One region of the Bradyrhizobium sp. 930_D9_N1_4 genome, then DNA from elsewhere that is predicted to be linked to it. Evidence: riboswitches for the same ligand, from Rfam matches in the RefSeq annotation. Region 1 holds a riboswitch; the other holds the start of a gene.
The links. Region 1 has a riboswitch for cobalamin ahead of AB7532_RS12435 (DUF1636 family protein). Riboswitches for the same ligand answer to the same signal wherever they lie in the genome.
Positions count from the first base shown of each region.

Region 2: linked by a shared signal. The riboswitch ahead of AB7532_RS19585 (TonB-dependent receptor plug domain-containing protein) and the one ahead of AB7532_RS12435 (DUF1636 family protein) in region 1 are both predicted to bind cobalamin.

Region 1 is NZ_CP197236.1:2,709,077-2,713,459, reverse strand. Features, by position in the region: gene cobN (cobaltochelatase subunit CobN) at 1-1,060, opposite strand, end outside; gene cobW (cobalamin biosynthesis protein CobW) at 1,075-2,109, opposite strand; gene AB7532_RS12435 (DUF1636 family protein) at 2,106-2,492, opposite strand; cobalamin riboswitch at 2,588-2,808, opposite strand; gene cobO (cob(I)yrinic acid a,c-diamide adenosyltransferase) at 2,849-3,496, shown strand; gene AB7532_RS12425 (cobyric acid synthase) at 3,504-4,383, shown strand, end outside.
Region 2 is NZ_CP197236.1:4,159,817-4,164,199, forward strand. Features, by position in the region: gene AB7532_RS19585 (TonB-dependent receptor plug domain-containing protein) at 1-1,864, opposite strand, end outside; cobalamin riboswitch at 1,976-2,191, opposite strand; gene AB7532_RS19590 (hypothetical protein) at 2,267-2,488, opposite strand; gene AB7532_RS19595 (hypothetical protein) at 2,659-2,916, opposite strand; gene AB7532_RS19600 (hypothetical protein) at 3,009-3,221, opposite strand; gene AB7532_RS19605 (hypothetical protein) at 3,441-3,617, opposite strand; cobalamin riboswitch at 3,779-3,991, shown strand; gene AB7532_RS19610 (TonB-dependent receptor) at 4,177-4,383, shown strand, end outside.

The DNA.
Region 1 (4,383 bases):
CCTTCACGCGCTCCTCATCCGGCCTGTGCGCCAGGTGCGAAAACTGCAAATCTGGATCCCGTTCGGCGGCCGCCTTGAAGCTCACGACGCCCGCGAACAGGCGGCCATCGACCTCCGGCAGTACCACATGCATTGCGAGATCGCCCGGCGACAGGCCGCGCAGCGACTCCGCCCAGTCCTCGCGCCGTGCCGACGAGAGCGCGACCTGGAAGACCGGACATGACGCAGCATCGAACGGCGTCGTGCCGTCCTCACCCAGGGCCGAGAATGCCGTCGCATTGACAATCGCCGCCGGAGGATTTTGCGCAAGATGTGCGCGCAGACAATCCGCGACACCCCCAGCTTTCAGCGAAGTGACGAACACGCCATACGCGTCAAACCCCTTCTCGCGCAGCGCGGCAATCAGGGCATCGACCGGGCCGGTGTCCGCGGCAGTCAGGTAGGAGCGATAGAACGTCACCAGCGCGCGCGGCTTCCCCTCGCCCGCTGTCGGCGCCGCGATCACGCCGCGCGCAGGATCGTAAAAGCCCATCTCGGGCACGGTCATCTCGCCGGCAACCGGCCCTGCATAAAGACCCGAGGCCAGCGCGAGCTGCGCAATCGCCGCTTGCGCTGCGACCGGACCGCCGGTGTCGCACAGCACCTTGAGCCGGCGCAATGTCGAGACCGGCAAGGTCGAGTACGCATCCAGCCGCGTGTCGTCACAGCCATCGGCCGGCAGGACGGCCAGCACGATGTTGCGGTCCTTGGCGAGCTGCTGCAGGGCCGCGAGGCCATATGGCCAATAGGACTCACCGCCGATCAGACGCACCAGAATGCCGCGCGCCTGCGACAAGGTGCGTTCGACATAGGTGTCAACCGACAGCGGATGACGCAATTCCGCAAGATTGGCGAGCCGCAGCGACGGCAGGCTGTTGCGGCCGCGCCGCCAGCCGGCCGCGAACGCGGCGAGATCGGAATCCGAATACGAGAGCACCACGAGATCGGCCGGGTCCTGGCCGATGTCTCTTGGCGTCGCGGTCTCCTCCAGACCGCGGCTCTCGCGGAAGACGACGTGCATCAGATCTCAGGTCCTTAAATACCGAGCCCCGCCTTGATCGCGGCCTCGTCGATATCGCCGTGCTCGCCGATCACGACGAGCCTGGATTGCCTGTGACCCGCGCCCCAGGGCTTGTCGAACTGGTGGCGGACGCGCTCGCCGACCGCCTGAAGCAACAGTCGCATCGGCTTGCCCGCGACCGCGATATAGCCCTTGGCGCGCAGCACGTTCTGCTCGCGCGCCAGACGTTGCACTGATGCGACCAGCGCATCGACGTCAGTCACCTCGGGAAGATCGATCACGACAGAATTGAAATCATCATGCTCGTGCTCCTCCTCACCATCGTGATGCGAGGGACGCGCGGCGAGATCGTTCTCGGCGGCGGCGCCGAGGCCGAGAATGAGGCGTGCATCGATCGCGCCGTCAGTCACGGGCAGCATCGGCACGCGACGCGGCATCTCGGCAGTGATCACCGCCTTGGCCGCTTCAATGCCCGCAGCCCCCGCGAGGTCGGCCTTGGTCAGCAGCACGATGTCGGCGCAGGCGATCTGGTCCTCGAACACTTCCGACAGCGGCGTCTCGTGATCGAGATTTTCGTCCGCCGCGCGCTGCGCTTCGACAGCAGCCGGATCCGGCGCAAAGCGACCCGCGGCGACGGCTTCGGCATCGGCCAGCGCGATCACGCCGTCGACCGTGATGCGCGAGCGGATCTCCGGCCAGTCGAACGCCTTCAGCAGCGGCTTCGGCAGCGCCAGGCCCGAGGTCTCGATCAGGATGTGATCGGGCCGCACCGGACGCGCCAGCAACTTCTCCATGGTCGGGATGAAGTCGTCGGCGACGGTGCAGCAGATGCAGCCATTGGCGAGCTCAATGATGTTCTCTTCCGGACAGTTCGCGTCAGCGCAGGACTTCAGGATCTCACCGTCGACGCCCTCACTGCCGAACTCGTTGACGAGCACGGCGAGCTTCTTGCCGTTGGGGTTTGCGAGCAGATGCTGGATCAGCGTCGTCTTGCCGGAGCCGAGAAAACCGGTGACCACCGTAACCGGGACTTTTGCGAGCGAGTTCATTCAGCGGCCTCCGGCACGACGGCCGTTGTCGAAATCATGGGGGGAATGCGGGCAAGCGATTGCTTGCGGAAAATTTCAGGGCGGCTGCGCCAGGGCACGAGGCCGTCGGGCGCGGCCGCATAGGCCGCAGCGCCCGCAATGACATCCTGCGCATTTGCATACGTCAGGCGGCCATAGACATAGGACCAGCGGCCGGGCGCGCTGAGCGCCACCGAGCAGCCCTGGCTGCATGCAGACAGGCATTCGACGGGAACCACGCTGACGCCCTCGGGGACGCCGGCCTCGAGGATCGCGCCATGCAGGCGCTTGCCGGGCGTCGCTTCGCCGTCGCCGGGCGTCTCGCCGGCGCGGCAGGTGATGCAGACGTGAAGTGTGACGGTCATCGCCTCTTCCAGAATAAACAGCGGGAGGCGATGAGGCGCGCGGACCCTGACTTGAGAGGCCGCTTCCCCGTCGCAGAACACCCCGTCCGCCGGTCCAAAACTCGTCCGCGCTGGCAGGTCTCCCGGCTTGTGGAGCAGGGCTTTTGCCCTTCGATCCCCGCCTTCCCGATCCCGTCAGGGGTCAGTGGCCTCGGGCATCTCTCCGGTCACGGTCGCGGGGGCGGCTGCAGTTTGGATCCAAATCTTGCCGATTCGGACCCTATCGCATTCCCTCTTCGCCTGTCATAGGACAGGAACCAACGCCGGGCCACCATTTGCCCCCGGTCGCCTCTTGTCAAGCCGAAGGACCCTGTCAGATGACGCCTGAACCGGAGACCCAAACGGCCCAAGAAACCGACGCCAAGACCGACGCCAAACACGCCGCGAAAATGGCGAAGATCAAGGTCGCCCGCGACAAGATCATGGCGACCAAGAGCGGCGAAAAAGGCCTCATCATCGTCCACACCGGCGCCGGCAAGGGCAAGTCCTCCTCGGCCTTCGGCATGATCGTCCGCTGCGTCGCCCACGGCTTTCCTTGCGCGGTCGTGCAGTTCATCAAGGGCGCCTGGGATACCGGCGAGCGGCGCCTGCTCACCGGCCATTTCGGCGAGCTCTGCCAGTTCCACGCCATGGGCGAAGGCTTCACCTGGGAGACACAGGACCGCGCCCGCGACATCGCCGCCGCGCGCGCCGGCTGGGAGAAAGCCAAGGAGCTGATTCTCGATTCGAACCTGCGCATGGTCGTGCTCGACGAGATCAACATCGCGCTGCGCTACGACTATCTCGACATCGCGGAGGTGGTCGACTTCCTGAGGACGCACAAGCCGGAAATGACGCATGTCGTGCTCACCGGCCGCAACGCCAAGGACGAGCTGATCGAGATCGCCGATCTCGTCACCGAGATGACGCTGGTCAAGCATCCCTTCCGCTCCGGCATCAAGGCCCAGGCCGGCGTCGAGTTCTAGAGACACGATGGCGCGCGCGTTGATGATCCAGGGGGCCGGCTCGGACGTGGGCAAATCGCTCATCGTCGCCGGCCTCGCGCGCGCCTTCAGGCGGCGCGGCCTGCGCGTGCTCCCCTTCAAGCCGCAGAACATGTCGAACAATGCCGCCGTCACCGTCGATGGCGGCGAGATCGGTCGCGCGCAGGCATTGCAAGCTCTGGCGGCAGGCGTCGAGCCGCACACCGACATGAACCCGGTGCTGCTGAAACCTGAGACCGACATCGGCGCGCAGGTGATCGTGCAGGGAAAACGCATCGCGACCGCGCGTGCGCGCGAATATGCGGCGATGAAGCCATCTCTGATGGGCGCGGTGCTGGAGAGTTTTGAGCGGCTGAAGGCGCGCGCCGATCTGGTGCTGGTCGAGGGCGCCGGCAGTCCGGCCGAGGTGAATTTGCGCAAGGCCGACATCGCCAATATGGGCTTTGCCCGCAAGGCCGACGTCCCCGTCGTGCTGGTCGGTGACATCGACCGTGGCGGGGTGATCGCCCAGCTCGTCGGCATCAAGACGGTGATCGACCCCGACGATGCAGCGATGATCCAGGGTTTTGTCATCAACAAGTTTCGTGGCGATCCCACGCTGTTCGACGACGGCTACAGGCTGATCGCGGAGAAAACCGCGTGGCGCGGCCTCGGCGTGCTGCCCTGGTTCGCGCGCGCCGGCGAACTGCCGGCCGAGGACGCGCTGGGCCTGAGCGATGCGCGCAAGCCCGGCCAGCACAAGGTCGCCTGCCTCGCACTGTCGCGCATCGCCAATTTCGACGATCTCGACCCGCTCAAGCTCGAGCCTTCGGTTGATCTCGTCATGGTGCGTCCGGGCGAAGCGATCCCCGGCGATGTCAGGCTCGTCA
Region 2 (4,383 bases), 1.5 Mb from region 1:
GCGGATCGATTGGATTCCAGATCAGGTTTGCGCTCCACTTCTCCTTCGGACGCCTCAGCAGCTCCAGTCCTGCCGTCGCATCGACGGCCCGGGTAAAGGTGTAATCGGCACGAACACGAAGCCGGTCGGTGATTGCGGCCGCGACGAAGCTCTCCGTGCCCTCCGTGATCGCCTTGCCGATATTGGTGTTGGTGCTCGTGAATGTCAGGGGATCGAATGTGCTCTGGATCAGGTCCGTGATGTTGTTACGGAAGTAAGTCGACCCGAAGCGAACACGATTGCCAAACAAGGGCTGCTCGAACCCGGCGTCGTATCCGACGCTTTCCTCGGGTCTCAGGTTCGGATTTGCGAAGAAGAAGAAAGCAGGAAAGCTGACGTAAAGCTGGTTGAGCGTCGGCGCCTTGAACGCGGTGCCGTAGCTGCCCTTGAACTTCGTGTCCGTGACCGGCGCGATCACAGCGGACGCCAGGCGAAAGGTCGGATGCTCTCCGAACCGCTCGTTGTCGTCCTGCCGAACGTTGGCCGTGAAGAAGACGCGCTCCCGGAACTGGGACTGCAGCTCCATATAGCCGGCCTTGTTGACGTTCTGCGCGGAGACCGTCGCCGTTTGCAGCGTCTCCGTCTCGTGCTCGGCGCCGATGATGACGTTGTTGTCGGGCGCGAGCCGGGTCGTGGTGTGCCAGTCGTATTTGACGCGATCGCCGGTGGTGGTGGTTGGCATCGCGTCGCCGGGCGAGATGCTGGAATTCCAGTGATTGGTGTAGTTGACGCCGAAATAGCTCTTCATCCGGCCGTCGAGAGCGGACCAGACCGCCTCCCCGCGCGTGAACAGCTGGTGCACCGTCTGGGTGCTTTGCGCGGCTGCGGGAAAGCTCGCAAATGTCACGGGATCGAACGTGTCTCCAGTGAAGCGTAAGGTGGCATCGGTGTAGCGCGCCACACCGTTGAACGTCAGGTTTTCGCTGACATCGACGCCAAGCTTCGTCGAATAGGTCATGTTGTCGTAGTTGTTGCCGATCGCCTTCTGCCCCGGCGGCAGCAATTCGACCGGCGTCACCGGCACGTCGTTCGCGTGGAAATGCGCGACGTTGAAGGCATAGTTGAAATGGTCCTGCGAACCGCTCAGGCCTGCCGTCTGGTTGAGTGTCCCGAACGAGCCGCCTTCGATCGAGCCGGTCACGCGCGCGGGACCGTCGCCCTTCTTCGTCACGATGGAGATCACACCACCCAGCGCGTCTGCGCCGTAGAGACCGCTCTGCGGACCGCGCAGGACTTCGATCTGCTGAATGTCGGAGGTGAGCAGCTGGCCGAAATCGAACGAGCGGTTCGGGTTGCTGGAATCGCTGACGTCAATGCCGTCGATCAGGACCTTGGTGTGGTTCGAGTTCGTTCCGCGCATGAAGATCGACGTCTGTCCACCCGGCCCGCCGGTCTGGACGAGGTTGAGACCGGGAACGGCGCTCAGTGCATCGGATGCGGTCCGGCGCTGATCGCGCTCCAGGTCTCTGGCGGTCAGGACTGTCACCGAGTTCGCAACCAGATTGCTCGGGGTGACGACGCCCGTGGGACTGACGACGACCGTCGGAAACAAATTGGCGGCGGACACTCCGGCAACAGGAGGCGTCGGCGGCGGCGCCTCTTGTTTCGGCGCTCGCGCGAGACGCCGCTGCTCGGGCTTGTCAGGCTTGCGCCGCGTAACTTGCGGCTTGGCCGGCCGCTCGGTGAGCGCGATCTCGACGGGCGGCAGCAGATTGGGCGATGCCGATTGCTGCGCGAAGGCGATGGAGAGATCGAGCGAATAGAAGGAGACAGACACGAAGAGACCGGCGCTCACGCGCCTGGCGGCAAAGACAATACGGGACACAATTGTAACCTCGGTATGACGTCAGTGGCACGTCACAGCGAACGAGGTTCCACGGAGCGCTTGCTTGCTCCGGTGAAGCTAATGTCTGTACTCCCCGACCGACATCTTCGCGTGTGACCACGGCTGACGGCAGGTCTCCTGGCTCGCGGGTCGTTACCTCTACGTCGCCTTCCCAGGACCGAGATTCCCAGTGGCATATGACGAAAAGATTCACCGCTTACAGTTGCGGGGGCAGCCGCTGCATTGGGAAAATCCCGGCGTTGGGACAATCCTGCACAACGTTCCCTTTTGATCTCCCGAGGGAGAACCGTCGGGAACCAATTTACGAGTCGTTCGAGCGGAGAGTCAATCGGCCTGTTGCATGACGGTCAAAGCACCGCACCGAGAATTGAGCTGGTGCAATCAGGCCGGCTCGCGCTCCGCGCCAGTCCTGATCATCACCCGCTCGCCGGCGTCGACGAGCTGGCCGATGCCGGTGCGGCCCGTGAGCGCGCAGCGAATGATGTTTTCGGCCACCGATCTGCGGAAGCCATGGTCCTCGCCGCTGGGTCGATTGCGGCAGATCCGATCCAGCGCCAGCTTCATGTTGATCCGTGTGCGGGTGTCGAAGTGTTCGCTGATCATTCGCACGGCCTCGATGCATTGATGTCGGGCGGAAACGTCTGGCGGCCGGCCGGGTTCCAAAAATGGATCGCGTCGCGCCCGTGCTCTTTGACCCCAGAGACGGACGCTATGCTCTTCAATCTTGAGACGGCCAGGCTACGCCCGGCCTCTTGTCGCCTAAGACGGCCGAGCTACGCACGGCCTCTTGGCCGCTGGGCCTGAGCCCAGGCCGCGGCGACGTCGCGCGGCGGGATTTCGACGCGCTTGATCGGCATCAGCTGTCCGGAAGCAGAAACAATGGCGGTCTCCTCGTGGCGGCAACGGGGGCAGACGAAGCGGACTTCGTGCGGGGATGCCGACCAGCTCGATCGCTTGACGTTGGCCGCCATCGGCCACGCCTCGCAATGCGAGCATGACACCAGGAACCGACCGGGATCGAGCATACCCATTCCATAGGACTCCTCGTCCTGCCCGCCCCTTCAATGATTAACCCATGTGAATCGTTCCGGTGCCACGACACCGGCGGCCGCCGATCGGAAGTTCAGTGCGCGCCCTTGAGGGAGCAGGACGTGGAACAGGTGACGGTGTTGCCACGGTCGCACGCCTTGCAGGCGGCAACGCACTGGTTCAGGTCGCGGGGATTGTAGGAGGTGTAGGTGCGCATCGCACAGACCGGCGTCGAGCCGGTGATGTCCGGCTCCGGGTTGCAGGCCGCCGTCAAAAGCGCAAACACGATGACCGCAAGGAAGCGCATGGGATATCAACCATCGGCAGAGCAATTTTCTGCGGGGAATGTTGCATGGCAACCTTGCCCCGGGCATTCCCATCGCCGGGAATCGCAATGCAGCAATTGCAATGCGCGACTCTCCGCTCTGCACAAGGATGCGCGTCAATCATTAAGAACGGATTGCAGTCGCGCGGCGTCTCGCAACGACGCGGATGCTGCGCGTCGTGCCACGACCGGTGCGGTGCCTCAGGCCGCAGCCCTTGTCGCGATCGCCTGCCGCATGTCCAGCGCGAGCTGGCGGTACTGCTCCGAAAGCTTCAGGTAAAACTCGCGCTTGGTGCTGTCGGTGGCGAGCTTGGCAATCAGCTCGCACTCGGCGGTGAGCGTCTCGAACCGCTCCAGCCTGTCCTCAAGTTCTGTCATCGGCGTGTCCCCATCAAACGCCTCAAGGACACGTAACCTAAGCCCGCGAAATAGGTCACGGCGAACATCGTTATGGAGTAGAATCGTTTTTGTTCGGAAAGACACACTGGACGACAATGGTGTGCCGCCGCACGGGGCGGATATTGACGCGCCTCCAACCGGATGTCAGTTTTGTCAGCGGTAGTGCCCGCAAGGGCTCTTTCGAAGGGAATGCGGTGCGTCCACGTCGGTGGGCAATTCCGCGGCTGCCCCCGCAACTGTAGGCGGATAGCCGACGACCAAACGAACCACTGGAGCCCCGCTTGGGCCTCTGGGAAGGTGGTCGGAGGCGATGACCCGCGAGCCAGGAAACCTGCTGCCAGCCATGAGTCACGCGCGAACGCATTGGGCGGGGTGCCCCGGTGTGGAAGAGTAGCCGGTGCATCTGCCGCCAGGGGCGAAGGCAGTCTGCTAAGGCAACCGCGGTGACGGTTTGTTTGCGTCGCCGCAGAGCGTTGTTGTGCAAAATCTTCATTTCGGGTCCGGCATTGCGCCGGAATCTTCGCGTGTTCGTACGGGCATCTCTCGGGGACTAACGGGCCAGCTCCGGCGTACCGGACCCGCCCTGCTCGCCTTGCTGCTCTCGACATCCCTGTCTTCCGTGGCGGTGGCGCAGACGGCCGCACGCGGCGCCTCACAGGAGGTCGGACCGGTGATCGTCTCACCGGCCGCACCAAGACCGGCACCCGCCGTCAGCCCTGGCAGTCAGAGGTCGCGGACGGCACGC